DNA from 2 places in the Shewanella sp. Koi 1 genome. Region 1 is predicted to be linked to the other one. Evidence: predicted binding sites of a transcription regulator. Region 1 holds the regulator's gene; the other holds the start of a gene.
What was found. The regulator LexA, encoded in region 1, represses DNA repair genes until DNA is damaged. The targets are predictions, from matches to a motif close to TACTGTATNNNNATACAGTA.
Positions count from the first base shown of each region.

Region 2: recN (DNA repair protein RecN) is a predicted target of LexA. The motif match lies at 7,710-7,729, and genes of this name have one in related genera.

Region 1 is NZ_JBREJM010000001.1:4,674,016-4,686,268, forward strand. Features, by position in the region: gene plsB (glycerol-3-phosphate 1-O-acyltransferase PlsB) at 1-2,356, opposite strand, end outside; gene lexA (transcriptional repressor LexA) at 2,518-3,138, shown strand; gene ACUZ8J_RS20550 (cell division inhibitor SulA) at 3,135-3,647, shown strand; gene coxB (cytochrome c oxidase subunit II) at 4,055-5,596, shown strand; gene ctaD (cytochrome c oxidase subunit I) at 5,606-7,198, shown strand; gene ACUZ8J_RS20565 (cytochrome c oxidase assembly protein) at 7,200-7,781, shown strand; gene ACUZ8J_RS20570 (cytochrome c oxidase subunit 3) at 7,778-8,653, shown strand; gene ACUZ8J_RS20575 (DUF2909 family protein) at 8,682-8,912, opposite strand; gene ACUZ8J_RS20580 (SURF1 family protein) at 8,857-9,768, shown strand; gene ACUZ8J_RS20585 (hypothetical protein) at 9,836-10,381, shown strand; partial or broken gene ACUZ8J_RS20590 (COX15/CtaA family protein) at 10,381-11,437, shown strand; gene cyoE (heme o synthase) at 11,455-12,253, shown strand, end outside.
Region 2 is NZ_JBREJM010000001.1:3,489,889-3,502,141, reverse strand. Features, by position in the region: gene ribD (bifunctional diaminohydroxyphosphoribosylaminopyrimidine deaminase/5-amino-6-(5-phosphoribosylamino)uracil reductase RibD) at 1-188, shown strand, start outside; gene ACUZ8J_RS15505 (riboflavin synthase) at 196-852, shown strand; gene ribBA (bifunctional 3,4-dihydroxy-2-butanone-4-phosphate synthase/GTP cyclohydrolase II) at 920-2,023, shown strand; gene ribH (6,7-dimethyl-8-ribityllumazine synthase) at 2,163-2,639, shown strand; gene nusB (transcription antitermination factor NusB) at 2,654-3,058, shown strand; gene thiL (thiamine-phosphate kinase) at 3,137-4,093, shown strand; gene ACUZ8J_RS15480 (phosphatidylglycerophosphatase A family protein) at 4,093-4,587, shown strand; gene ACUZ8J_RS15475 (universal stress protein) at 4,678-5,553, opposite strand; gene recN (DNA repair protein RecN) at 5,999-7,657, opposite strand; gene ACUZ8J_RS15465 (AEC family transporter) at 7,787-8,749, opposite strand; gene lldR (LysR family transcriptional regulator LldR) at 9,026-9,925, shown strand; gene ACUZ8J_RS15455 (DUF3319 domain-containing protein) at 9,931-10,164, opposite strand; gene ACUZ8J_RS15450 (YjaG family protein) at 10,262-10,861, opposite strand; gene barA (two-component sensor histidine kinase BarA) at 10,836-12,253, opposite strand, start outside.

The sequences.
Region 1 (12,253 bases):
TGGCTTGATCGCGAATGCGCTCAACGTCGGATTTATCTTCCTTCTCGGAGAAATAACCCAACTCTTTAAGCTTAACACTCAAGGTGTTATAGAGTTTCTTGTCGTAGAATTCTGGTGCGGTAATTCCATGCAGCGCCCCTAAACGTTGGGCTAGTAGATGGCTTTCAGACTCCAGCTCCGAACGCTCCATCTTAGGTCTGTGGGCCAGCAGATTGAAGATAATCGCATAACGTTGCAAGGTTTCGCTAACGCTTCCGGCCAGCAACAACATTTGACTGGTGTGCTCGGTCACCACCGACAGCGTATCGCTTTCCTGCACAAGCCCCTGCTCAATAAACAGATCCAGCACTTGATTCACATAACTTGGGAGGTCCTTGATACCCATGAATAACTCCGCCTTCAGTAGCGGATAGAAGTCACTCACAATCCCTAGGATATGGGCTCGTGAAATCTGCTTATTGTTGGTTAAGCAGCTAGCAATCAACGACGGAATGATAAACAAGTGGATGATATTATTACGATAGTAAGTCATTGAAATCGCTTGATTCGCGTCAATAGATACTATCTCACCCAGAGGATCGGCATTGATGGAGAACTTATTCAGCTCTAAACCTTGCTGCACTAAGTGCTTGCCATCACCTTCGGCCACCGACGTAAACGAAGTGTAAGGCACACGCTTAAGCAGCGTCAGGTACAAATCTAACTGACGCTCGAGCAAGCAACGCTCTAGGGCATTTTGCTCCGACGCCAACAGCACTAAGCTGGTCAAGGTGATTGAACTGGCGGCGGCAGCATCGTTAATGCGGGTCATCACACGATTTGCTAACACGTTCACCGCAGGGGTTAACCAAGTCGGTTTTTGCTCGGGATCGTCGGCCACTTCAGTGCGCCAGTTAGGCGCCGTTTCATTCAAGAAGTTTTGCAGTGTAATCGGCTCACCAAAGTTGACATAACCTTGGCCAAAATTACCTAATTTACGAATAGCACCAAAGACTTGCCATACAGATTCTTTCTGCTTTTTCTTACCGCTCAGCTCTTTGTGGTAAGTCGCCACTTCCATCACGTGATCGTAGCCTAAATACACAGGCACTAAGGTGACAGGGCGTTCGATACCACGCAGCACACTGTTGATCGTCATGGCGATCATGCCCGTTTTCGGCGCCAATAGACGACCGGTGCGAGAACGGCCTCCCTCAGAGAAATACTCAACCGAATATCCCTTAGCAAACAGCTGATCGAGGTATTCACGGAACACTGCCGTATAGAGTTTATTGCCGTTAAAACTACGGCGAATAAAGAAAGCGCCGCCACGGCGGAATAGCGGCCCCGCAGGCCAGAAGTTTAGGTTAATCCCCGCCGCAATATGCGGTGGCACCATGCCTTGGTAATACAGAATGTAGGATAACAGCAGGTAATCCATATGGCTGCGATGGCAAGGTACATAAACAATCTCGTGACCATCATGGTGCAGCTGGCGGATTTGTTCAGCACCTTTGATGTTGATACCGCTGTAGAGCTTGTTCCATAACCAAGTTAGGAAACGCTCTGCAATACGCACTAGGCTGTCGGAATAATTTGCTGCAATTTCATCAAGATATTCAATTGCTGTTTCACGGGCTTGGGTTTCGGAAATCTTCTTACTCGCCGCTTCTTCCTGAATCGCCTTGCGTAAGGATTCGGATTTCAGCAGGGAGTGGAACATTGCCTGACGATTAGGCAGCACAGGCCCTGTCATCACTTTGCGTTGGCGGCGGAAATGTACTCTAGCCACCCGCGCCAGTTTATGGGCAATCCCCATATCGGTGCCGTGTTCGTCGGCCATGTAACGCAGCGATACCGCATTAGAAAACTGCACAAAGTTGTGACGACCTAAAAATAAGATCATCAAGCACTTACGTAACCAAGTTGGGTTCTCGCGCTCAAGCACAGCCGCCTTCATGGTGTCGTCTTCTTTACCCGGAGTACGGCCCCAATACAGACTCACAGGCACCAGCTGAATATCTAACTCTGGCTTTTCCTTATGGACGGCCAACAGGCGCATAAAACATTCGAGAAATGGCTCATTACTGGCACGCTCGCCAAACAAAGGCTTACGGCCTTCGAGGCAAACGACGCGGGGCGCGACAACACCATTGACCACGAGCGGCTCGTAGGGGCTTGGCAAACCCAGCTTAGTGGTGATTTCGCTTAACGCAGCAATATCACTCAGGGATTCTGTTTTCATTACATAAGCAAGCGGTCTGGACGCGTCCAGATTCAGATCGGCAAAGGGATCCTGCGGCACAACAATAGTGTGCACTAAGTGTTTTTGGATCCAGCGTAATGATTTCAACCAAAGAGAGTCTTGTTTAGGCATTATTCTTATGCAATGTAAGTACGTTCATTAGCCCCATAGAATACCAGATTCTAGGGAATATTCGCTAATACTCTCCAATCGCGTTAAAAAGTGGTTAATACTTGCACTACGAACAATACTGTATATACTAACAGTAACTGTATAGAAAAACAGGAAAGAACATGAGACCGTTGACGCCACGCCAAGCCGAAATTTTAGAGCTGATTAAACGTAATATTGCCGAGACTGGCATGCCACCCACCCGGGCCGAAATCGCCACCCGTTTGGGTTTTAAAAGTGCAAATGCCGCCGAGGAACACCTTAAGGCATTGGCAAAAAAAGGCTGCATCGAGATCATGCCTGGCACTTCCCGCGGGATCCGCCTCCCAGTTGAGGAAGAAGATAACAGCGAATCTGGCTTACCACTGATTGGTCAAGTGGCTGCGGGCGAACCTATCCTCGCCCAAGAGCATGTCGAACAGTATTACCAAGTCGACCCCAGCATGTTCCACCCAGCCGCTGATTTCTTGCTGCGCGTCAGAGGCGACAGTATGAAGAACATCGGTATCCTCGAAGGGGATCTGCTCGCCGTTCATAAGGTACAGCAAGCGCGCAATGGCCAAGTAGTTGTTGCTCGCGTTGACGATGATGTAACAGTTAAACGCTTTGAAAAGAAAGGGAATCTCGTTTATCTACATGCTGAAAATGAAGATTACTCCCCGATTAAAGTCGATTTAAGTTTCCAAAGTCTAACAATTGAAGGGCTCGCCGTAGGGGTGATCCGCAATGGAGATTGGCTATGAACAAACTACTAGGTAATGCCCCGCGTCACCCCGGTTTATGGCTCGATGCGGTACGCGAAACCGATACAGACTGGCAGCATACGCCTATCATCACTATGCCCACCGAGAGCCAAGGGCGCCAAGAGCTAATGCAACTTAGCAAACAATTGGCACAATTGAGCCAACAAGGCCGCTGGGTCGTGCTCATCAACCCACCCAGTATTGGCTACAAGCAGTTACTGGCCAGCGCCGGCGTGCGTATGGATCGCGTACTCTTAGTCCATGCGAAAGATGAAGTGGAAACCCTGTGGGCCATGGAAAAAGCCTTAACTAGCGGCACTTCCAGCGCAGTAATTACTTGGATCCACTCACTCGATGCCCGCGACAATCGTCGTTTGCAAATTGTGGCCAAGAGCGCCCGCGCCATGGGAATCGTGCTAGAAGATGTCGTAAATCACTCACCTACGGACGCGACACTCAAGCAACCTGCTCACTTTGCCCAAGGTAGTTTTTTTAGCTCTGTTCATTAAAATTTTTGCACTGCGTATTTAGCCTTGAAAGCCGCCTCACCTGTGAATGTGGGGCTTTTTTTTTGGCAATTTTTCAGACAATTAGAAAAAGAAGTGATCTTGATCAATTTTTAAACAGCAAGTATGTTTGATTCAGGCGAGCATAATATATCGCCCATTTAGGCAAAAAATATCGACGATTTATCGAATATCTCTTGCACACAAAAATCGAGAATAATGGGTTTATTCAGCAGTATGTGCCAGTGTGGCTAATACCAGCAGTAACAATACTTAATCAAAAGTAAGCCGCCAACGCACGTTGAAGTCAGAGAAGCTTTTTTGGGAACTGAAGAGTTTGCATAGAGTTGAGACTTACTGTGTTGCTCTTCTTTGTGGTTGCTATTCGCAATTGGCAGAGGAGAAGTCTTGTGAAGCAATGGTTGTATTGTTTACTCGTGGTGCTATTCGCCCCACCGTTGGCCGCAGCGGACATGCGGTTCAACATGACCCCCGGCGTAACAGAAATCAGTGGCAAGGTTTATCACTTACACATGACGATTCTGTATATCTGCTGCGCGATAGGCCTAGTGGTTTTTGGCGTGATGATTTATGCCATGATCAACCACAGAAAATCTAAGGGCGCGGTCGCGTCTCACTTCCATGAGAGCACAAAAGTCGAAATCGCGTGGACGATTATTCCTTTTGTCATTCTGATCTTAATGGCGATTCCCGCCACGAAAACTCTGATTGCCATGGAAGATCCCAGCAATGCCGATCTCACGGTAAAAGTCACAGGTTCTCAATGGAAATGGCATTATAGCTACTTCGATCAAGATATTGATTTTTACAGTATTCTCGCAACTCCAAGACCTCAAATCGAAGGTAGTGAAGCCAAGGGAGAGCACTACTTACTCGAGGTCGATAAACCCCTAGTATTACCCATCAATCGTAAAATCCGCTTCTTGATGACCTCAGAGGATGTCATCCACTCATGGTGGATGCCCGCCTTTGCGGTAAAAAAAGACGCTAACCCAGGTTTTATCAACGAGGCGTGGACCCGTATCGACAAACCCGGCATTTACCGTGGCCAATGTGCCGAGCTTTGCGGTAAAGACCATGGTTTTATGCCGATAGTGGTACAGGCATTGCCCGAAGCCGAGTTCGATGCTTGGGTTGTAGAACAAAAACAAGCCGCCAATGCCGCAGCGCAAGCCGCACAAGCCGCGTTATCACAAACACTGACTAAAGAAGAGCTGATGGCTCAGGGTGAGCAAGTTTACCTCGGTCACTGCGCGGCCTGTCACCAACCCAACGGTGAAGGTCTACAAGGAGTATTCCCGCACCTCAAAGGCAGCCCCATTGCGACCGGACCACTGAGCGGCCATCTTGAAATCGTGCTCAATGGTAAAACGGGTACGGCCATGCAAGCCTTTGGCAAACAATTAACGACCCAAGAGATTGCCGCCGTGATTACCTATGAGCGTAATGCGTGGGGCAATAACACGGGGGATGCGGTGCAAGCCAAAGACGTTGATGCCCATAAATCAGGTGGCACCAATAGCGAACCAGTAGCAACGACTCCGCCCCCAGCAACCACCGATGCGCCAAAGCCTGCGACAGAACCCGCCGCCAGTGTCGACCCCGCGAGTCTTCCCACGCTTAGCCATGATGAACTGATGGCCGAAGGGGAAAAGACCTATGCCACGATTTGCGCCGCCTGCCACCAGCTAACGGGTGCCGGTATGCCTCCCGCCTTCCCCGCCCTTGCTGGCAGCGCTATCGCAACGGGTCCGGTCGCCAATCACATCGACATTGTGATGCACGGTAAACCGGGCACGGCGATGCAGGCATTTGGCACACAACTCACGCCACAACAGCTTGCCGCCATCATTACCTATGAGCGCAATGCGTGGGGCAATAATACTGGCGATACAGTGCAACCCGCTGATATTGCTCGCCATGGACAGTAGGGGATTAAGATGAGCACACTGACTCAAGACCAAATTGCCGCCCATGATGAACACCATCACGGTGCACCTAAAGGCATCATGCGCTGGTTACTCACCACTAACCACAAGGACATTGGCACCCTGTACCTATGGTTTAGTTTCATAATGTTTTTAACCGGTGGTGCGATGGCCATGGTGATCCGTGCCGAACTCTTTCAGCCCGGATTACAACTCGTTGAGCCTAACTTCTTCAACCAAATGACCACAGTGCATGGGTTAATCATGGTATTCGGCGCCGTGATGCCAGCCTTTACAGGACTGGCTAACTGGCTGATCCCGATGATGATTGGCGCGCCTGATATGGCACTTCCTCGGATGAACAACTGGAGTTTCTGGATCCTGCCCTTCGCCTTTACTATTTTACTGAGCTCACTGTTTATGGAAGGCGGCGGCCCTAACTTCGGTTGGACCTTCTACGCACCACTCTCGACCACTTATAGCCCTGACAGCACAGCATTATTTGTATTCTCTATTCATATCATGGGGATAAGTTCGATCATGGGCGCCATCAACGTGATCGTCACCATAGTCAACCTACGCGCTCCCGGCATGACCTGGATGAAGTTACCGCTGTTCGTTTGGACTTGGCTGATTACCGCTTTCTTGCTGATCGCCGTGATGCCTGTGCTCGCGGGCGCCGTCACTATGGTGTTAACCGATAAGTTTTTCGGTACTAGCTTCTTCGAGGCGGCAGGTGGTGGTGATCCTGTGATGTTCCAGCATATCTTCTGGTTCTTCGGTCACCCCGAAGTCTACATCATGATTCTGCCTTCCTTCGGCATTATCTCCGCCATTGTTCCAGCTTTCAGCCGTAAACCATTATTCGGCTATTCATCCATGGTGTATGCCACGGCGAGTATTGCGATTTTGTCCTTCCTCGTGTGGGCGCACCATATGTTCACCACCGGTATGCCTGTGTTTGCTGAGTTGTTTTTTATGTACTGCACTATGCTGATTGCTGTGCCGACTGGGGTGAAAGTGTTTAACTGGGTAGCGACCATGTGGCGCGGCTCATTGAGTTTTGAAACCCCAATGTTGTTCGCGGTGGCCTTTATTATCCTGTTCACTATTGGCGGCTTCTCTGGCCTGATGCTCGCCATCACACCGGCCGACTTCCAATACCACGATACTTACTTTGTGGTGGCCCACTTTCACTATGTGTTAGTCACTGGTGCGATTTTCTCCATCATGGCGGCGGCCTATTACTGGTTGCCAAAATGGACCGGCCATATGTACAGCGAAAAGCTCGGCCAGTGGCATTTCTGGTGCTCGGTGATTTCGGTTAACGTGTTGTTTTTCCCGATGCATTTCTTAGGTCTTGCGGGTATGCCAAGGCGTATCCCCGATTACTCGATTCAATTTGCCGATGTAAACCAAATCGTGTCGATTGGGGGTTTTGCCTTTGGTCTTTCTCAGCTGATTTTCCTCGTGTTGGTGATTAAGTGCATTCGGGGCGGCGAAAAGGCGCCCGCCAAACCTTGGGAAGGCAGCGAAGGCTTAGAGTGGACCCTACCCAGCCCTGCCCCCTACCACTCTTTCACCACGCCACCCGAGGTGAAATAACATGCAAGGCCAACCCCATCAGCCCAACATCAAGTCCAACCGTAAGCTCATCAGCCTGCTGGTGCTGGGCTGCCTTGGGATGTTTGGCTTTGGGTTCGCCTTAGTGCCGCTCTACGATGTGTTGTGCGAAAAACTGGGGATTAATGGCAAAACCTCCAATACTGCCAGCAGTTATCAAGCGATCACTGTGGACAAGAACCGGGTGGTAACGGTGGAGTTTATCTCGCAGGTGCAGACGGGCATGCCGTGGAAATTTGAGCCACAAACGAAACGGCTCGAAGTGCATCCGGGAGAACTCATTCACACGGCATTCCTGGCGCAAAATGTCTCTAACAGAGCGATCGTGGGCCAGGCGATTCCTTCTATTTCGCCCGGACAAGGCGCGGCTTATTTCAATAAAACCGAATGTTTTTGTTTTAACCAACAACACTTAGCCGCCGCGAGTCGCGCCGAGCTACCGTTGATCTTCTTTGTGGATCCTCAATTACCCGAGTCTATCCACACCTTAACCCTCTCTTACACCCTCTACGACATTACCGACAAGCAGTTAGCGTCTGCCATAGAGCAAGGAGCTGCAAAATGACCACTAAACATGAGACTTACTACGTACCCGCCCAGAGTGCTTGGCCGATTGTTGGTGCTATCGGCTTGTTTTTAATCGCCTTTGGGGCAGGACATTTTGTACATCAACTCAAATCTGGCGCTTCGGATGGCGGCTATATTCTACTGGCAGGCATAGCCGTCATCCTGTTTATGCTGGTTGGCTGGTTTAGAACTGTAATCCAAGAATCGATGACAGGCCTCTATTCCCATCAAATGGATAGATCGTTTCGCCAAGGCATGAGCTGGTTTATTTTCTCCGAGGTGATGTTCTTTGCCGCCTTCTTCGGCGCCTTATTTTACGCCCGCATGATCGCAGTGCCCTGGCTCGGCGGCGCGTCCAACAATGCCATGACCCACGAAGTCCTGTGGCCACACTTCGAGGCCGTTTGGCCACTCGTCACCACACCAGATGGCACCAAAACCGAAGCCATGCCATGGAATGGACTGCCGCTAATCAACACGATTGTGCTGCTGACTTCCTCAGTCACGCTGCATTTTGCCCATATCAGCTTAGAAAAGGGTAAGCGTTCGGCCATCACCCTCTGGCTGGGGCTCACGATTTTACTGGGAATTAGCTTCCTTGCTTTGCAGGCGGAGGAATATAGCCATGCCTACCATGAGATGGGGCTAACGCTCACCTCGGGCGTGTATGGCAACACCTTTTTCCTGCTGACGGGTTTCCACGGCATGCATGTCACCTTGGGCACTATCTTTCTATTAGTCTTGTTTTTCAGAGTGTTAAAAGGCCACTTTAGTGCGGATAAGCATTTTGCCTTCCAAGCAGGCAGTTGGTACTGGCACTTTGTCGATGTGGTTTGGCTCTGCCTGTTTATCTTTGTTTATGTGCTTTAAATATTCGTTGAAACAATAAGTTGAAAACTTAAGGCGTGGGATTGAGACCAAGCAGTCCAGTCCCTAAAGCCACCAGCAAGAGCAGGATAACCAGTACAGAAAATATCACCCTACGGCCCAAATAGCGGCTCATTGGCACCGGGTGTTCAGCGGTTTGGTCGTCACCTTTAACCATAATAATTAAGGCTCTGCCTAGGTTAAAAATGATAAACAGCAACAGCAGTACTAAAACACACTTAAAAATGAGCGGGATGTTCATACGCTATCCTTATGTTTTGCTGACCAAATTGATTTGGTTACCAAGATATATTTGGTTGCGTAGGGCAGTGTCGTTACTACTGATATTGACTGTGGTGGTATTCGTGGTTTTGGTCAAGCTAGGTTTGTGGCAAATGGATAGGGCAGTTGAAAAAACCGAACTACTCGCACAAATGGAGGCCAGACAATCCGCTGCCACACTCAATCCTGAACAACTCATCGCTGAATTGGCTAAAGGCAGCGTCACGGGCTACCGCTTACAAGTTCAAGCAAAACCCGCGAATCCACAAATCTGGTTGCTCGACAATCAGGTCTATCAAGGGCAAGTGGGCTATCTCGCCTTTCAATTACTGCAAATAACGTCAGCAAATCAGGCAAGTAATGCCGAGCAGCCTTGGTTGTTACTCGAACTCGGCTTTATCGCCGCGAAATCCCACCGAGATGCCTTACCCGAAGTCAGCCACATAGTCGGTGAACTGGCTCTTACAGGCCGCCTCTATCAAAAACAGATTAATCCCTTGAGCCATCATTTATTAGCAGAACCCTTCACCACGGAACAAGGCGAACGGATTCGGTTTCAAAATCTTAATCTACCCGAAATGGCACAAATGTTAGGACATCCTATCCTACCCGCGGTGTTACAACCCGATGCCTTACCCCAATTACAACCCGCGCAGGCCTTACCCCACCCTTGGCAGCCTTTCCCCCTCTCGGCCCAAAAACATTGGGGTTATGCATTGCAATGGTTTGCCATGGCAACTGTGTTTGCGGGGCTGATGGGTTGGCAAACAATGAAATACCTCAAAACATCACGACAACGGCATCAAGCCGATAAGGAGGCGACTAAGACCGAGTGACAGATATCAGCAAGATGTTAATAAAAAACAATAAAACAAAGCATTAGGGACAATAAGAGGAGCAAATATGGACTCCCAACAAACAGCCAAATACCGCGCATTGGGGTTATTACTACTGGCCTTTATCGCGCCTGTGGTCATCGCTAAGTTAGTGCTGAGCATGCATTGGTATCAAGGCGGCTCCACCAACTACGGTGAGCTCATCAGCCCAGAAACCAGCTATACCAGTCTTGGCCTTAACAATCCTCAGCCTAAGGAATGGCAACTGCTGTATTTATTGCCCGCAAAGTGCGATGAAGCTTGCCGCGAACGCTTGTATATCCTGCGTCAGAGTCATACCGCCTTAGGGCCAGATCAGGCTCGCGTCGAACCGCTTATTCTTGTGAATCCAGACAGTGACTTAAACGCATTAACCAGCTTTAACTTCAACACTCAGCCCGCCAGCCAAAGCCTCAGTCAATGGCTTGACCAACAACAGCTGATTATTGTCGATCCACTCGGCGCACTCGTGCTGCGTTACCCCCAAGTGCAAGGCAAGGCGGCACATTTAGCTCAGGGTAAGGCCTTGGTCGCGGATCTGCGTAAGTTATTGAAACTATCGAGGGTAGACTAATGCAACTGACTTGGCTCCTACGCGTCACCATAGTCTTTACCCTGTTAGTGATTTTAATGGGGGCTTACACTCGGCTGTCGGACAGGACTTGGCTGCCCAGATTGGCCCGGTTGCTACGGCCATATCAAAGTGCCCACCCACGACCATGAGATCTCCCATGCCCAAACCCTATTTCCAGACCACGATATCCATCCCGAGAAAGCTTGGCTCGAGATGATCCACAGGTATATCGCGGGCGCCTTGGGCATACTAGTGTTACTGATTTTGATCCTTTGCTTGAAAACATCCCAAGCCCCCAAAAAGCTGCCCTTAGCCATAGTGTTACTCATCATCTTTCAGGCGGCGTTGGGGATGTGGACTGTGACGATGAAGCTAATGCCGATTGTCGTGATGTCCCATTTAATTGGCGGCTTTAGCTTGCTCTCGCTCCTGCTATTACTGTATCTGCGAACACGTCCGAGGCGAATTTTCGAAACCGCTGATATTCACAGTCAGCGTGGTGCGGGCGTAGGATTTAATGGCGCCCATGGTTCGCGGATAGGCACGAGCCTTAAATTTCTCGGCCAGAGTAAACATTTGCCGAAACTGGCGCTGTTGAGTCTGCTGGTGCTGATAGGTCAGATCATGCTCGGCGCATGGACCTCCTCCAACTATGCCGCACTCGCTTGCACGGCTTTGCCGATTTGTGAAGGTAATTGGATGGATAATCTCGCCATTGCCGATGCGTTTTCCCCTTTCCAAGGGCAACACCCAAGCTTTGAATTTGGCGTATTGGATTACCATGCCCGCATGACCATTCATATCGCTCACCGCGTTGGCGCCATTATTACCGCCAGTCTATTGTTGTTGCTCGCCTATCGGTTATTTTTCAGCACCCAGCTCAAGGCCCTAAGCCTATTGCTGGTCGCCTTAGTGATACTGCAGGTGAGTTTAGGGATTTCAAACGTGGTGATGCATTTACCACTGGGGATTGCCGTTTCCCACAATGGCGGCGCGGCGCTGTTACTACTCACCTTAGTCGCGATTAACTATTTCCTTTGGCGCAGGGCACCTTAATCATCGGGGGATTTATCATGGCAAAACCACTCTCTATCAGCAGTCACCCCAGTGTCCATTTGGCTTGGCGTGCCTATTTCGAGATGACCAAACCTAAGGTTGTGGCTTTAATGCTGCTCACCGTCTTAGTCGGCATGTGTTTAGCTATGCCCACCATACTGCCAGTCAAACCTTTAGTGGCCGGCTTACTCGGCATCGCCATGATGGCGGGGTCGGCCGCCGCCTTAAACCATCTGATTGATAGGCGAATCGACGGCATGATGGCACGCACTTATAACCGTCCGCTGCCCAAGGGCCGAGTCTCAGCAACGAGGGCGTTGTTGTTCGCGGCACTCTTAGGCAGCCTAGGTTTTGTGATCCTCTATGTTTTTACTAATCCGCTCACCGCTTGGCTGACCTTTGCCAGCTTGATTGGTTACGCCTTGATTTATACCGCCTATTTAAAACGGGCCACACCACAAAACATTGTCATTGGCGGTTTAGCGGGCGCAATGCCGCCACTCTTGGGCTGGACGGCGGTGACGAATCAATTCCATGGTCATGCGCTATTGCTCGTCATCATCATATTCCTGTGGACGCCGCCGCATTTTTGGGCACTGGCGATTCACAGACGCGCAGAATATGCCAAAGTGGATATTCCCATGCTGCCCGTGACCCATGGGGTAGAATTTACTAAGACCTGTATCTTGCTCTACACGATTTTGCTGGCGATAGCTTGTCTATTGCCCGTGTTAGTCGGGATGAGTGGACCGCTCTACTTTGTGTGCTCAAGCTTGCTCAGCACGGGGTTTATTTATAAAGCGTGGCAGTTAAAGT
Region 2 (12,253 bases), 1.2 Mb from region 1:
CCGATGAGTTAGTGCTGTATCAAGCGATGAAAATCCTTGGCGCACAGGGACGTAATCTACTCGAATTACCCGATTATCAAATGATGGCCGATATTCCGACCCTCAAACTGGTCGATGAGCGTAAAGTGGGCGCGGATACGCGTTTCACCTTGAGGCTCACGTCCAATCCATCTTTAGCGAATAAGTGAGTTAACCATGTTTACTGGGATTATTGAGGCCGTTGGCACGCTGCGAAAGCTTGAACGTAAAGGCGATGATATTCGTTTGACGGTCGCCAGTGGCAAACTGGATTTAAGCGATGTGCGTTTAGGCGACAGTATCGCCACCAATGGGGTGTGTTTGACTGTGGTTCAGCAATTAGCCGATGGCTATGTGGCGGATGTGTCGGCTGAAACAGTCAGTCTCACAGGCTTTGCTAACTATAAAGTCGGCACTAAGGTTAATCTTGAAAAAGCCGTTACCCCGACAACTCGCCTCGGCGGGCATATGGTGAGCGGCCATGTGGATGGCATTGCCACCGTAGAGCAGCGTCTTGCTCGTGGGCAAGCAATCGAATTTTGGTTAGCGGCGCCTGCGGAGCTGGCTCGCTACATCGCCCATAAAGGTTCTATCACCATCGATGGCGTGAGCCTGACGGTAAATGAAGTCGATGGACACCGTTTCCGATTAACCATAGTGCCCCATACTGCGGGTGAAACCACGCTGGTAGATTTGAAAGCTGGCGATAAGGTTAATATTGAAGTGGATTTAATCGCCCGCTATTTAGAGCGTTTAATGCGCTTTGATACTAAAGAAAATCAAGGCGGTGGGGTGACCATGGAAATGTTAGCCCGTGCTGGCTTTGTGCGTTAGGGCACTGGCACTTAGCTCACTTAGGTATAGAATTTCATAACAACAGTAAAATCATAAAGGTCCTACAATGGCGCTGCACAGTATAGAAGAGATCATCGAGGATATTCGTCAAGGCAAAATGGTTATTTTGATGGATGACGAAGACAGAGAAAACGAAGGCGACCTGATTATGGCGGCCGAGCTGGTCACGCCTGAAGCGATTAACTTTATGGCGAAATACGGTCGTGGACTCATCTGCCAAACGATGACTAAAGCCCGTTGCCAGCAGTTAAACCTGCCCTTGATGGTGACTAATAATAATGCGCAGTTCTCGACTAACTTTACGGTATCGATTGAAGCGGCAGAAGGCGTAACCACTGGTATTTCGGCCCACGATCGCGCCGTAACGGTAAAAGCTGCCGTGGCTAAAGATGCCAAGGCATCGGATTTAGTGCAGCCGGGTCATATCTTCCCATTAATGGCGCAGGACGGCGGCGTGTTAACCCGCGCAGGTCACACGGAAGCGGGTTGTGATTTAGCCCGTTTAGCGGGGCTTGAGCCATCGGGAGTGATTGTTGAGATCCTCAATGAAGACGGCACTATGGCCCGTCGCCCCGATTTAGAGATTTTCTCCGAATTACATGGGATTAAAATCGGCACTATTGCGGCGCTTATCGAATACCGCAACACCAAAGAAACCACAGTCGTGCGCGAAGCCAAATGTAAACTGCCAACCCGCTTTGGCGAGTTCGACATGGTGACCTTTAGGGACACTATCGACAATCAACTGCACTTTGCCTTAGTGAAGGGCGAGGTGAAGCCAGATTGTTTAGTGCGCGTACACTTACAAAATACCTTCAACGATTTACTCCACTCAGAGCGCGATCAGCAGCGTAGCTGGCCGCTTGAAAAAGCCATGGAGCGTATTTCTGCCGAAGGTGGTGTGTTGGTGTTGCTGGGCAACCAAGAGCATCCCTGTGAAATCCTCTCTAAAGTCAAAGCCTTTGAGGCAGAAGATCAAGGTCAAGCGCCAGCCTCTGCAAAATGGCAAGGCACTTCACGGCGCGTGGGTGTGGGCTCGCAAATCCTTGCCAGCCTTGGGGTGACCAAAATGCGCCTCTTGAGCTCGCCTAAGCGTTATCACTCGCTCTCGGGCTTTGGTCTTGAAGTGACTGAATACGTGGCGGAGTAACAGGCTGAGCTTGTTAGACGTTGCACTAAGGTAAAATTAATCATTTGTATAATTTGCATAGGGCTGTGGGCGATTGACTGTGGTATCATGTCGCCACTTTTCGCCCAAGCCGGGTGCTTTAGCTAAATTAGGTAAGAAAATGAACGTAGTTCAAGGTAATATCGAAGCGAAGAATGCCAAAGTTGCGATTGTAATTTCGCGTTTTAACAGCTTTTTAGTTGAGAGCCTGCTTGAAGGTGCACTTGACACGCTGAAACGTTTTGGCCAAGTCAGTGATGAAAACATCACTGTCGTCCGTGTACCTGGTGCGGTTGAGTTACCGCTGGCTGCACGTCGTGTTGCCGCAAGTGGTAAGTTTGACGGTATCATTGCACTTGGTGCTGTGATCCGTGGTGGTACCCCTCATTTTGATTTTGTTGCAGGTGAATGTAACAAGGGTCTTGCTCAAATCGCATTAGAGTTCGATCTGCCTGTTGCCTTCGGTGTATTGACGACAGATACCATTGAACAAGCCATTGAGCGTTCAGGTACTAAAGCAGGTAACAAGGGCGGCGAAGCTGCACTAAGCTTGCTTGAAATGGTCAATGTTCTGCAACAGCTAGAACAACAGTTGTAATAGTAGGAAAAATAATGAAGCCTTCTGAGCGCCGCAAGGCCCGCCGTTTAGCCGTACAAGCCATTTATTCATGGCAACTAAGCGGGAATAATATTGCCGATGTCGAGCACGAGTTTTTAACTGAACAGAGCCTCGACGGTGTTGATGTAGCTTATTTTCGTGAGCTATTTGCAGGCGTAGCAACTAAGAAAACCCAACTGGATGAGTTGTTCATTCCACACTTAGACCGCCCCATTGATGAGGTGTCGCCAGTGGAGAAGGCCATAGTTCGCTTAGCGGCCTATGAGCTGACTTTCCGTAAAGATGTGCCGTTCAAAGTCGCGATTAACGAGGCGATTGAACTGGCTAAAGCTTTCGGTGCGGATGAAAGCCATAAGTTTGTTAATGGATTACTCGACAAACTGGTTGCACGTAAGTAATAAGGACAAACGGTATCTTAGGATACCGTTTTTCATTGCTAACAAAGGTGGCCGATGTGAGTCGCGCCAAACTGTACAGTGAAAGAATTCCAACTTATTGAATGTTATTTCAATCACCGCGGCCCCACGCGCCGTGATGTCAAACTGAGTATTGGCGACGATTGCGCCCTAGTGCAGCCCGCCGAAAACAAGTCGATCGCCATCTCCTGCGATACCTTAGTCGAAAACGTTCACTTCTTCCCCGATATTCCCCCTCAAGCCTTAGGTTACAAAGCCTTAGCCGTGAATCTGTCGGATTTAGCTGCTATGGGGGCAGAGCCTGCGTGGATGACGCTTGCGCTTACCTTACCTGAGGTTAACGAAGCCTGGCTGAGTGGGTTTAGTGAGGGACTCTTCGAAGCGGCTGAATACTATGGTATTGCCCTCATTGGCGGCGATACTACCCGTGGCCCTAGAGCCATTAACATTACCGTGCATGGACAAGTGCCACAGGGTAAAGCATTGACTCGTCACGGTGCAAAAGCAGGTGACTGGATTTATGTGACCGGTACGCTAGGCGATTCAGCATTAGGGTTGGATTTGATCCGCGGCGTGCAGCATGCGCGTGCGGAGCATAAAGAGTTCTTAATCAATCGCCATTATCGTCCAACACCTCGAGTGTTAGCGGGTCAGTCGTTACGGTCTTTAGCATCCAGCGCCATCGACTTATCCGACGGTTTTATCTCGGACATTGGCCATATCCTCAAAGCATCGCAGGTAGGCGCGGTTGTGGATGTGGGCACGATCCCGTTGTCTCGCGCCATGCAGGATACCGTGAGCGAAGAGCATGCCTTAGGTTATGCGCTGACGGGAGGCGAGGATTATGAGCTGCTCTTTACCGTGCCAGAGGCGCAAAAAGGTGCGTTAGAAACAGCACTGAGCCACGCTGGGACTAAGTTTGTGCGGGTTGGACAAATCTGCGCGGGCAGTAAACTTAAGTTGCAACTCAATGGTGAGCCGTTTACGCCGCCATATCATGGTTTTGAGCACTTTTAATGAAGTTGTTATCCCAAGATCAGGCGCTGTCGCGCCTGTCTCTTAAAAATCCAATCCATTTTTTAGCATTAGGCTTTGGCAGTGGTTTAGCGGCTAAGGCGCCCGGCACCTTTGGTACCTTGGCGGCCGTGCCGCTCTATTTGTTACTGGCGCAATTGCCCTTGAGTTGGTACTTAGCCGTGACCTTAGTATGCGTACTCGCGGGGATTTATATCTGCGATAAAGCTGCTAAGGATATGGGCGTACATGATCATGGTGCAATTGTTTGGGATGAAGTCGCAGGCCTATTAATCACTATGATTGCCGCGCCTGCCGGAGTGCTCTGGTTAGTCGTTGGTTTTGTGCTATTTCGTCTCTTTGACATCATCAAGCCTTGGCCAATCCGTTGGCTCGATGCCAAGGTCGAAGGTGGCTTTGGAATTATGATCGACGATGTATTAGCAGGCATTTTCGCGCTTATTGGTGTGCAGGCTCTCACGGCTTTTATTCATTAACGAAACCGATTTGTGATAATCAAGCAGCCTTTAGTGAATTCTAAAGGCTGTTTTTATTTGCGAGATTGCTGAGTGCTGAGCGATTAGCGCTTAGTGCGGATGTCGCGGTTTGACTATAAAGAGATCGGTTCGCAGCTTGTTAATAATATTTCGCGCGGCATTACCTTTGAATACGCTCAACATGCCTTTGCGTTCGGCGCTGCCCATCACCAGCATATTGACGTTGAGCCTACGGGCCTCATTGGAAATCGTATCTTCGGGTAAGCCTTCTTCTACGTGTAGGTTGCGGGTATTGAGATTGTGCTGCCGTGCCACTGTGGTGAGCTTCGCTTTATATTTTTCCCGCTCTGAAACGGGTTCTTGCGGCTGATGATTAAAGCTCATATAGAAGGGGTCGGGTAAGTAGCTATTAATTAAGTGTAAATCGTTTGAGAGCAAGCTCGCTATCCGCTTACTTTCTTCTATTAGGGTTTCATTAAACTCGAGGTGAGTCATATTTTCATTGTCGAGTTCCAATGCGGTGAGAACATGGCCGTTCTCATGCCAATCCTCAAGATCCACAAACATCACTGGAATATGGGGTAATCGTAGCAATTGCCATTCATCTGCAATTAAAAATTCATTGAAGAAAGGTGGATAGAATTTGTGACTGACTATGATGAGATCATAGTCAAACTGATTACATTCGTTGACGATAGCATTGTGTATTGAGTGGGATAGGCATTCTTTTATGTGGATTGGATATTGTTTATCTGGATAAGCCAAGATGGGCTTTCGTCTTTCATCTGGCATTTGCTTAGATTTATCTCTATGAAATAAAAGGTTGAGATTAAAATTGTGGGTACGTTTTACCTTGAGAACGGTTAAGGACGCATGGCATTTTCTAGCCAAGACAACGGACTTTTTGAGTACGGCATTGGGCGGAACTGAATCATCTACTGCTGCGAGAATGTGCTGGAAAGGCATGATCAACTCCTATTGACCAGAGAGGTAATTAAGTCTAGGAGAGCGGGTGTGATTCGATAATATTAAATATCACTATCAAATTTGCAATCTAGCCAATAATAATCAACTGAAATTAATATTTAAATTTCATTAGGTTGTTGAAAATGGTGACAGGACTATTGATTATTTTTTATAAATATGACGATTAATATAAAAAATTATTCATTCATCCTTCACGGAGGGCGATTGTTATCGTTATCGGTTATTTTGCATTCCGCTAGTCAGTATCTGGGGATATCAATATTCTAACGTCTTAAAATGTCTAATATTGTGAATGCCTCTGCTTAGGTTTATCCCTTGCAAATAAAATTAAAGGCTCCCTTGGAGCCTTTAATTTGTGTACGTCTTTATTTACAGCGGGGTAGCGTGAGTGACTACTGCAATAATTACCTAGTGCAATAGCTCCCTACTGCAATAACTCCCGCGCATTGGCTAAGGTGTTGGTAGTAATAGTATCGCCACCGAGTAATCTGGCGAGTTCTTGGATACGTTGCTCTCTATCTAAAGGCGTCATAGTGGTTTCAGTGCTTCCGCCCTTGTTGAATTTATTCACAAACATATGCTGATGGCCATTACCGGCAACTTGCGGCAAGTGGGTTACACACAGTACTTGGGTCGATTCGCCAAGGCTACGCAGCATACGTCCAACCACGGCTGCAGTGGGGCCTGAGATCCCAACATCCACCTCGTCGAAAATGAGTGTTGGTGTGGCAACCTTTTTCGCGGTAATCACTTGGATACCTAAGCCAATACGTGACAATTCGCCGCCTGAGGCAACCCTTGATATAGGTTGTAACGGTTGGCCTGGGTTGGTGGTAACCATAAACTCTATGTTATCGCTGCCGTTCATCGACATGATTTCTGGATTGAAATTCACTTCAATGGTGAACTTACCCTTGGGCATGTTGAGCTCATGAATGGATTGAGTCACCAACTTATCCAGCTCTTTTGCATAACGGGCGCGGCTCTGACTCAGCTTTTGCGCGTTAGCGAGGTAGGCCACTTTACTGGCTTCCACTTGGCGTTGAATATCTTCTAGCTTATTTTCATCATCATCGAGGGTCGTGAGTTCGGCTCTGAGGGCGAGATGATGCTCGGCTAATTTGTCAGGGCTGACATGGTGCTTACGGGCCAATTGCATGGCTTTAGAGAGCCTTTCCTCTAAATAGGCAAAATGCGCGGGATCGAGCTCAAGTTTACTCAGGTAGTGCTGCAATTCGCCCGCGCTCTCTTGCACTTGAATAAGCGCCTCGTTCAGCATAGTGCTGACATTGGTTAACGCGGGGTCATAACTTTGCAGATTTTCGGCAAGGCCGACGGCTTTGTTCAGTAATGACTCGATATTGCTCTCTTCACCATCCGTGAGCAAAAACAGGCTGGCTTGGCAGCTATCTACCAACTCGGTGCCATTTGCCAGGCGTTTGTGTTCCTGTTCAATCTCTTCAAATTCACCAACCTTGAGATCAAACTCATCTAACTCTTCAACTTGATATTGCACCAGCTGTTTACGGGCGATACGCTCCTGCTGGGAGGCTTCTAATTGTTTGAGTTCGGCTTCAATTTGTTTACAGCGCTGATAGCTTGCCGCGACTGTGTCTATCAGTAGTCTGTGATTGGCGTAGCTATCGAGCAAGGTGAGCTGATGTTCACTCTTTAACATGGCATGGTGGGCGTGCTGGCCATGGATCCCGACAAGCAATTGCCCCAGTAATTTTAACTGAGTCAAAGGGACGGGATTACCATTGATATAGGCGCGTGAGCGGCCGTCACTGCCAATGGTTCGACGCAGAATACACTCATCATCGAGTTCGAGATCGTTATCTTCAAGCCAGCGTTTTGCCAGAGGCACATCCTCGAGCGAAAATCGGGCACTGACTTCGGTTTTGCTCGCGCCAGGGCGAACACTGCTGGCATCGGCACGGTTACCTAGGCATAAGCCTAGTGCGTCAATGGCGATGGATTTTCCCGCGCCAGTCTCACCGGTAATGCTGGTCATACCGGGGCGAAAGTCCAGTTCAAGAAAACGTACGATAGCGAAATTGTTGATGCTGAGTTGGCAAAGCATAGTGAGTTCCTGTCGAAAAACTTACCAAATCACTGTATTGATAAACAGTATATACTGAATTTATATACAGTAAAGTGGCTTTGGGTGAATATTCGACATATCGCGATAACCTAAAGCCTAATTATTTGTTTATGAATAGGTTTTAACGAGCTGCTCCAGAATGGGTAAGCTGAAAAAGGTCACTATAGTGCCAAAGAGTATCCCTTGAGCACTGGTGGAGGCCTGAGTGTTATAGCGCTGCGCCAACAGATAGACGCTTGCCGCCGTGGGCAAGGCACTAAGAATGACACCCATAACGAGGTAGTCGCCCGTGACACCCACGCCTTTTAACATGAAGTAAACCAAGGCGGGTTGCAGGATAAGTTTAAACAGGTTGATAAGGCTCAGTTCGATAAAGTTTGTCAGGCTAAAGACTTTGCTATCTTTTTGATAGCGCATGGCTTTCGCCAGTACCATGCCGACGGCAAAGAGGGCACAGGGGCTGGACGTATTGCCTATCTGCTGGATCATCATTGCCAAACCGGAGGGGAGAGTTATCCCTAATGCCGAGATGGCCACACCAATAAAGCAACCTATCACAATTGGGTTTTTCACCACGGCTAACAGCATGATCACCGCGGCGTGATGTTGCCGCTGTTTATTGGTGGCGAGTTCTAGCGAGACCAAGGCCACGGCAAACATGAGTACGGACAATAAACTGGCAATCGCAGCGGCAACTAAGGCGCTTTGTTGCTGGGGGAATAAGATTATCAGGAGTGGAATACCGATAAATGCGGTATTACCAAAAGTGGCATTTAAGGCGCGCACGGCGGCAATTGCATGTTGTTTAGGATTAACCAGCAGGGAGATGCCGATACAAACGAGGTAAATCAGCAGCATGGCTGCGCTGTACCCGGCGATAAATCCCCACTGTAGGATCTCTTCAATGGGCTGCTGCGCCAGTGCTATCAACAGGATGGCAGGAAACGCAATATAGTAAACATATTGATTGAGTACTTGGTCTGTTTCTACTGGAAGAAAGCGCAGTTTTTGCACCAATGTGCCCAGTAGCATGATCCCGAAGACGGCAAACAGAGGGGTTAAAATGTTCATGACCCTCACTCATCCTTTTGTGTTGCTTATCCCGCGAGATAGCCTTAGTGATGCTTGATTTCATTCAAGCCGCCAAGGTGAGGTCGGTTGGGATGTTATTTCAGCGAATTGACGATAATCGGCGCTAGCGCAGCAAATCTGTTAGCAAAATAGCATAGCATTCCCCCTAGAGGCTATTGCGCTATGGTCGTAGAAGTGAATAATTCTACGTTTAAAACACAATGAGTTAGTGCGTAGTCTGAACGCAAGCACTCACATAAACGATTGGGATAGAAAATGGCTGATGATATAGGCGCCGAGCTGCAGTTAATTTATCTGTTTGTGCATTTAGTGAATGCGGGGAGTTTTTCCCAAGCGGCTAAAGAGCTCGATATGCCCATCGCCACTGTGAGTCGCAAGCTGGCCAAACTTGAGGAGAAGCTCGATAAGCAATTGTTTATGCGTAGCACTCGTAAGCTGCGGTTAACCGAAGAAGGCCTAGCGTTATTTCAACGCTATCAGAGCGTCATTGCCCAATTTGATGAACTCAGCGGTGTCGGCAGTGATAAGCCGGAAGGAACATTGCGGATAGCGGCGCCGATTTCGATTATTTCTATCATCTTTATCCGTGCATTGAACGAGTTTGGGCGTTTATATCCCGATATTCGCCTGCATATTTCCCAAAGCAATGAATTGGTGGATTTAATCGATAAAGGGATCGATGTGGCGATTGTGGGCGGTGCTCAGCCCGATTCCTCTTGGGTGTCGAGCACCTTAGGCGAACTCGATTACCGCCTGTTTGCGACGCCGGAATATTTAGCCTCGGCGCCTAAGTTAACCCATCCCGATGATCTTGAAGCCCATCAGTTAATTAAAGTGTGGCCACTGTTTAACTGGCACTTAAAGCATCCAAATGGCGAGTCGTTTTATTTTAATGGCCCGACAAAGCTCACGCTCACGGATCTACACGGTGCGATTCAGGCGACACTCGATCACGGTGGCATACTCTATGGCCCAGAATTATTTGTAAAACAGCAGATTAAAGAGGGACAGTTAAAAGTACTCTTGCCCGAATGGATAGGTGAGCAACGCAGAATATCGATTCTGTACCACCAGCGGAGTCAGCAGCCGCTAAAGGTAAAAGTATTTATAGAGTTTATGCAGTCTAAGGCGCCCGAACTGTTTTCGATGATTTAAGCTCGTTAGCGTTTGCGGGGTTTTAGCGGATTTTTACTCATGGAGTTTTGGGTCTGCTTCGCCTCTTGCAGGCTAGCGCGGGTGGCGGGCACAATCCCCAGTTCAAGGTAGTAATTGACTAAACGGCGCAGTTCAAACAGAGAACCAATACGGCTTTGCTGGCCTATGGTGAGTTTCCAGGTATCGGTGCGACCTTCGCTATTGGTTAAGATAAATCCTTGGTAAACGAGTTTTTTCATATTGAATGGATACTTGGCTTAATCCTACTCCTCGCAGTGTTATCCCTTGGATAAGATGCTACCTAATAGTGAATCACTCTTAGGTAGCTGGGCTCACTTACGCGACGCTAATACCGATATTCGAGACACCCGCTTCGATAATCTCTTTGCGTAAACCTTTCACCAACTCTGCGGTGATCTTAGGATTTTCTTCGATGATTTCCAGCAGCGTATTTTGCAGTTCGCGCTCTTCTTCCATCACTTCATGGGCGAAGACATAGTCATCTAAGGCATCATCGGTTAGATCCACATCGCTGATGGTCTCGATGTAGTTTGCCACAGTGCTTGAGGATAACTTGCTGATATTGGTGATATCTTCTTCAAGATCGGTTTGAATCGCACCGAGTAACGTAGACAGAGCAACTACGGCATCCATCGCTGGGTATACGCCATAGTTATCAAAATCGGCGGGTTCTGGGGTGTTATCTTCTAAGCGCTGTAGATGCACATCAATGTTGAATTTCAGCTTGTTGTCGTACTGGGATTGCCAAAGAAGATCGAGCACAGTGCTTAATACCGCAGGATCGCCAAACTCGCAAACCTCTGAAAACAATTGATAGTTAGGTAACATTCGTTGGCAAAGGGCAATGGCAAAGAGTTTTTTCTGTGGTAGTTCTAGCGCCTTTAAACGCTTAAAGAAGCCCGTTTTTTTGGTCATCTGTTATTTCCGCTGATAGCTGTGATAGCACTTGTTTTGCCGCCGATTCTACCTTAGTTAGCTCATCAAGTAACTCTAGTATTTCCGGTTCGAGATCTTCGACACGGGCATCCCGTTTCAATGCCGATTCAATCTCTTGGCATAATCGCTGTGTGGTCGGCACCCCACAATAGCAACTGGCACCATGGAGTTTATGGATAGTGGTGAGCATAGTCGCTTGATCGTTCTGACTCAGCGCCGTCTCAATTGCCGAGACCGTTTGTGGCAAGGAATCCAATAACATGCGCAACATATCTAAGGCTAAATCCGACTTATGGTTGGCTTGGGTTAAGCAAAGATCCCAGTTGAGGGTGTGTAAATCGAAGTGGGTGAACTTGGGCCGAGTGATCCAGCGGTTTATCTCCGCTTTGAGGGCGGCTTCGTCGATAGGCTTAGGCAAGTAACCATCCATGCCGCTGCCTAAAATCAGTTCACGTTCCTCGGCAATCGCGTGGGCGGTCACGGCAATAATGGGCGTGTTGCGGTTCATCGACCCTTGGCGGATTTGCTTAGTGGCGCTGATGCCGTCGGTGCCCGGCATCTGAATATCCATAAAGATAAGGTCAAAGGTGCGACTCTTAGCCTGCTTCACGGCTTCTTCACCGCTGTTAACGGCAATGACGGTCGTCACTAACTCGTTAAGCAGGGTATCAATCAGTTTTAAATTGGCAAAGTTATCATCCACCGCCAACACCGTAAGGGACTGACGCGCGGCGGGAACGGTAATCGCCACGGGAGGTAAAATGTCGTATTCCATTGGTGGATAGAGCATATTACGCGCCAATTGATGTTCACTCACCGGCAGTGACAACACCACATCGGCATTGGGGCGAATAAACTGGCTTAGTACTTCCTGCTCTTGGCAATCGAACAGTACGATTAAACAATCCGTCTTATCCTTAGCTTGGTTTAAGGTACCGAGCAATTGGTTAGAATTGCTAAATCCATGGCAGCTCAATAACACATAATCGAACTGATGCTCAGTGGTCGAGAGCGTCGTTAACAAGCTTGGAATGTGTTGATGGTGGGTTACTTTTGTATCCCACTGTTTTAGCTGACGACTAATTACTGAATGGGTGAGGACTCTGGGCTCATAAAACAGCACTGTCTTGTCTTTGAGTTTTTCAAGGGGTAGCGAATCGCCAATCTGGAATTGACCTAGGCCTAATGGTAGGGTGAACCAGAAGTTCGAGCCCTTATCCACCGAAGAAGTAAAGCCAATTTGGCCGCCCATTTGATTGACGAGACGCTTAGTGATGACTAGTCCTAGCCCTGTTCCACCAAAGCGGCGAGAAATCGAGGAGTCCGCTTGGCCAAAGGCTTGGAACAGGAAGTCCTGTTGGTTTTCATCAA